2 regions of the Lactobacillus sp. M0396 genome follow, and region 2 is predicted to be linked to the other one. Evidence: predicted binding sites of a transcription regulator. Region 2 holds the regulator's gene; the other holds the start of a gene.
The links. The regulator Rex, encoded in region 2, represses fermentation and respiration genes when NADH is low (regulators of the CRP and FNR family bind a similar motif). The targets are predictions, from matches to a motif close to TTGTGAANTANTTCACAA.
Positions count from the first base shown of each region.

Region 1: H3T43_RS06665 (acyl-CoA dehydrogenase family protein) is a predicted target of Rex. The motif match lies at 1,028-1,045, and genes of this name have one in related genera.

Region 1 is NZ_JACFQE010000005.1:4,765-7,179, reverse strand. It holds gene H3T43_RS06665 (acyl-CoA dehydrogenase family protein) at 1-944, opposite strand, end outside; gene H3T43_RS06660 (LysR family transcriptional regulator) at 1,303-2,217, shown strand; gene H3T43_RS06655 (nitronate monooxygenase) at 2,241-2,415, shown strand, end outside.
Region 2 is NZ_JACFQE010000003.1:270,199-272,613, reverse strand. It holds gene groL (chaperonin GroEL) at 1-891, opposite strand, end outside; gene groES (co-chaperone GroES) at 911-1,195, opposite strand; gene H3T43_RS05510 (redox-sensing transcriptional repressor Rex) at 1,357-1,992, opposite strand; gene H3T43_RS05505 (ABC-F family ATP-binding cassette domain-containing protein) at 2,270-2,415, shown strand, end outside.

The sequences.
Region 1 (2,415 bases), on a different contig from region 2:
CGCGCACCCATGTCAGCAATTTCAAAAATGATTGATTGCCGTTTGCATAGTGGCTTACCAAAAGTTACACGATCTTTAGAATAAGCAATGGACATTTCTAACATCCGTTGAGCCATTCCTAAGTTGGAGTCAGCAATATGCGCACGAGAAAGTGAAAGTGAAGAAATAGCTACTTTCATACCCTCTCCTCTCTTGCCAAGCATGTACTTATCAGGTACTCTCATATTAGTGAATTTTAAATCGGCATGTCCGGCACCACGACAACCCATCATTAAAGGCATCTCATTAGATTCAAATCCAGGTGTATTTGTTGGTACAAAGAAAGCTGATAATCTTTCATCCCCTTCTTTATCTGGGTCAGTAACTACAATTAAGTAAGTAAAATCTGCAACATCTGCATGAGAAATCAAAGTTTTTTCGCCGTTGATTACCCAGTCATCGCCATCCTTAACAGCTAAAGTATGAAGGTCTGCTCCAGTACCACCGCTCTTTTCGGTTAAAGCAAAGTTGGCATAGATTGATTTGTCTTGAAACTTGTTCATATACTTGTCTTTAAGTTCTTGACTACCAAAATTATCCAATATCCGCCAGTTCATATCTGAAGCATGGTGCAGGTGCATTCGAATTCCACCCTGGGTTCTTGAAAATTCTTCTTGAACTTGCAGGATTTGCTTTTCACTGAGACCCCAGCCGCCGTATTCTTTAGGCAATGCAAAACGATATAAATCATGTTTAATTGCAATTGGGAAAAAGTCTTGCGGAAACTTGCGATTTTCCTCTATATATGGGGTCATCCTGTCAAACTCGTTTTGTGCCAGGTGACGAATTTCTTTTAAGTAGTTTTCAAAGTCTTCTTCAGGCATTGATTCACCCGGTTTAGTTTTGTGCATAATCGGAGTTTCTTCATATGGTGGTAATACATGCAACTTCTTTTGTTCTGTCATAATACAATCTCCTTTTAAACTTTAATAATGCTTTTGAAAGCGTTTTTCTATCAACAGTTGTATTATGTTTTAAAAAGTTTAGATTGTAAAATTGATAACAAAGTCAGAACTATTAATTTTATAAATACCCTTATGGCTATATATATTAAAAAAAGCGGAATTATAAGATTATTAACTGCAATAATTAAAAAGACTCACCAAATTTGGAGAGTAAAATCACAATAAAATCAACACTAATAAACTAATATTAATTTTATCAATATTATTATAAATAATTTTTGTAAGCGTTTTATAAAAAATAGGTATAGCATTTATTTATATAGGTATTGAATATTAAAATAATTTTTGAGGTAATATCATGAATTTAAATCAACTTTACTATTTTCGTGAATTGGCAGATCAAAAACAATACACTAAAGCAGCAGACAGCTTATTTATCAGTCAGCCTACCCTCTCAGTATCAATTAAACAGCTTGAAAAAGAACTCCACTGCCAACTGTTTAAACACAATGGTCATTACGTGCAATTAACTGAATATGGACGTATTTTTTACGATACTGTAACCAAATCTTTAGACTCTTTAGATCGCGGTAAAAAGAAAATTGAACAGCGTATCAGTCAGGACCATGGCAATATACACATTGCTGGTATACCTACTGCAATTGGAACCATCTTGCCTAACTTAACAAAGCAATATCAACAAGAAAGTAATATTTCACCTCATTTTATATACCACGATAACCCTTCATATCAGATTTGTGAAGGTATCAAAAATGGCTGGTATGATATTGGAATTTCTTCATTCGTACCGGAATTTAGTTATTTTACTTACATTCCCCTTTATACTGAAGAAATCATTGCCATTGTTTCAAAGGAAAATGACCTGGCAAAAATAAATGAAATCTCTCCTGAAGAACTACAGGGTGAGTCAATTATTACCTATTCTAAAAAAATTCAAATTGGAAAAGACATCACTAATGCTTTACTGGCCAATGCCTCTGATCTGAATATTACAAATAGACTTCATGACGAGCTGGCAATTGCAGGACAAGTTTTGACCAACGATATCGTTGGTGTAGTAGCAAAAACTATTTATTTGAGTGGTTTCGACATCCACATCATCAAACTGGATTTGCCCAAAAATACTCGTCAGGTTTATTTAGTGTATGATTCAAGTCAAAACTTTTCACCGGAAATAGTTGATTTTATTGACTTTCTTAAAAGTCATAAACCAGATATTCAGAAAATCGTCGATAATATTCCTGTCAAATAAGATTTTAAAAAGGTATAAAACTAATGAATAAAATTTGTCAATTATTGGGAACAAATTACCCTATTGTTCACGAGCCTATTCACACCTTAACAGATGGCAAACTAGTTGCTGCTATTTCAGAATCTGGTGCACTGGGCATTTTAGGTATTAATGCAGGCTATAAGGTTAGAAGTGACGCGACATCAAGCGCTTCTATTT
Region 2 (2,415 bases):
TGTACCACCAGTTAAAGCGGCAATATCTTGCAATTGTTCTTTACGACGATCACCAAAACCAGGAGCTTTAACAGCAACAACGTTAAAGGTACCACGAATCTTGTTCAAAACCAAAGTTGGTAATGCTTCACCAGAAACATCATCTGCAATAATCAGCAATGATTTGCCTTGTTGCACAATTTCTTGTAACAATGGCAAAATGTCTTGAATGTTAGAAATCTTCTTATCAGTGATTAAAATGTATGGATTGTCAAGATCTGCTTCCATCTTGTCATTATCAGTTACCATGTATTGTGAAAGGTAGCCACGGTCAAATTGCATACCTTCGACTACTGATAACTCGGTTTCAATACCACGTGAATCTTCAATAGTAATAACACCATCATTACCAACTTTTTCCATTGCGTCAGCGATCAGGTCGCCAACTTCTTTTGAAGCTGAAGATACTGAAGCTACTTGAGCAATTTGGTCTTTTGAAGAAACAGTATGACTAATCTTATGTAATTCTTTAACTACGGCTTTAGTAGCTTTTTCAATACCGCGGCGAACTCCTACAGGGTTAGCACCAGCAGTCACGTTCTTCATACCTTCACGAATAATTGCTTGAGTTAAAACAACAGCAGTAGTTGTACCGTCACCAGCTATGTCATTAGTCTTTTGTGCTGCTTCGGCAACTAACTTAGCACCCATATTCTCATAGTGGTCTTTTAATTCAATTGCCTTTGCAATTGTCACACCATCATTAGTAATGTCCGGGTTGCCATATGATTGCTCCAAAACAACATTTCTGCCCTTAGGACCAATAGTTGCTTTAACAGTATCAGCTAATTTGTCAACGCCCTTTAACAGGGAACGTCTTGCTTTTTCTGAAAATTTAATTTCTTTTGCCATATTTTTATGCGCTCCTTAATTACTTAACAATTGCTAAAATATCTTTTTCATGAAGGACTAAATACTTTTCGTCATCGTATTTGACATCAGTGCCTGAATATTTGTCATATAAAACAACGTCACCCTTTTTGACAGTCATAGGAATTTTACTGCCATTTTCGGCATAACTACCTTCACCAACAGCAACAACTTCACCTTCTGTTGGCTTTTGTTTAGCATTAGAAGCCAGGACGATTCCGCCTACAGTTTTCTCTTCTTCTTCTTTAACTTTAACGATCACGCGATCACCAATTGGTTGTAACACGTTTGTCCCTCCTAAAATTAAATTATTAATCTATTTTACGTGTCATTAGCACTCTTATTCATCAAGTGCTAACTTACATTTATGATAATAACCCCTTTTCATAAAAAATGCAAGAAAAAATTAGCACTTTGAGTAAAAAAGTGCTAATCGTATTTTTATGCCTACTTTTTCTTATCTGAGTCAAGGAAGTAAATTAGAGTTTGTAATTCCGTTGCTAAATCAACGTTCTGAATTCTAATACCACTTGGAGCAGACAAACGAATTGGCGTGAAATTCATAATTCCTCGAATACCAGCTTCAACCATATCATCAGCTGTCCTTTGTGCTGTCGTGGAAGGAACAGTCAAAATTGCAATAGAAATCTGTTGGTCACTAAGCTGTTTTTTTAGTTCACTCATGTCATAAACAGGGACACCACTGAGAATCTTGCCTGTAATTTTATCATCAATATCAAAAGCACATGAAATACGAATATTGTTTGTGCGTTTGAAATTATAGTTTAATAAAGCATGGCCTAAATTACCAACGCCAACCAGGGCAACATTTGTTAAAGTATCTTGATTTAAAATCTTTTTAAAAAAGGAAAGCAAACTTTTTACATCATAACCATAGCCACGTTTTCCCAATGCACCAAAGTATGAAAAATCACGTCTGATTGAAGCACTATCTACTTGAACAGCCTCAGATAATTCAGTTGAGGATACCTTTTCTTTACCAGCCTCATTTAAAATTATCAGGTAGCGGTAATATAGCGGCAATCTTTTAGCCGTAGCCGTGGGTATTTTGATTTTTTCCATTTAAAAAGCCTCCAACTTGATTAAGTATATATTTTGTTTTGTGAATTTTTCAGCAATCACTACTATTTTATCTATAAATTTGCGCCATTTGCAAACATTTTTTTCACAATCTATCAAATTTTAGCATAATAGTAACAGGTTTGATAATAGAAATTTATTTTTTTACTCTTTTAATTAAAAAATGCTTCTTTTTTACATTTATTTCCTATATTTATCAATCAAACTCTCCCACAAGAATTTTGCTACGTATGCTAAAATGGTTTCTAGGTGAAAAATTATGATAATTGCTCAAGGACACGATTTAGAAAAACAATTCGGTGCCAACACATTATTTAAAAACGTCAATTTTTCAATTGACTCAAATGCAAGAATAGGTCTCATTGGACCCAATGGTGTCGGTAAAACGACTTTGCTTAAAATTAT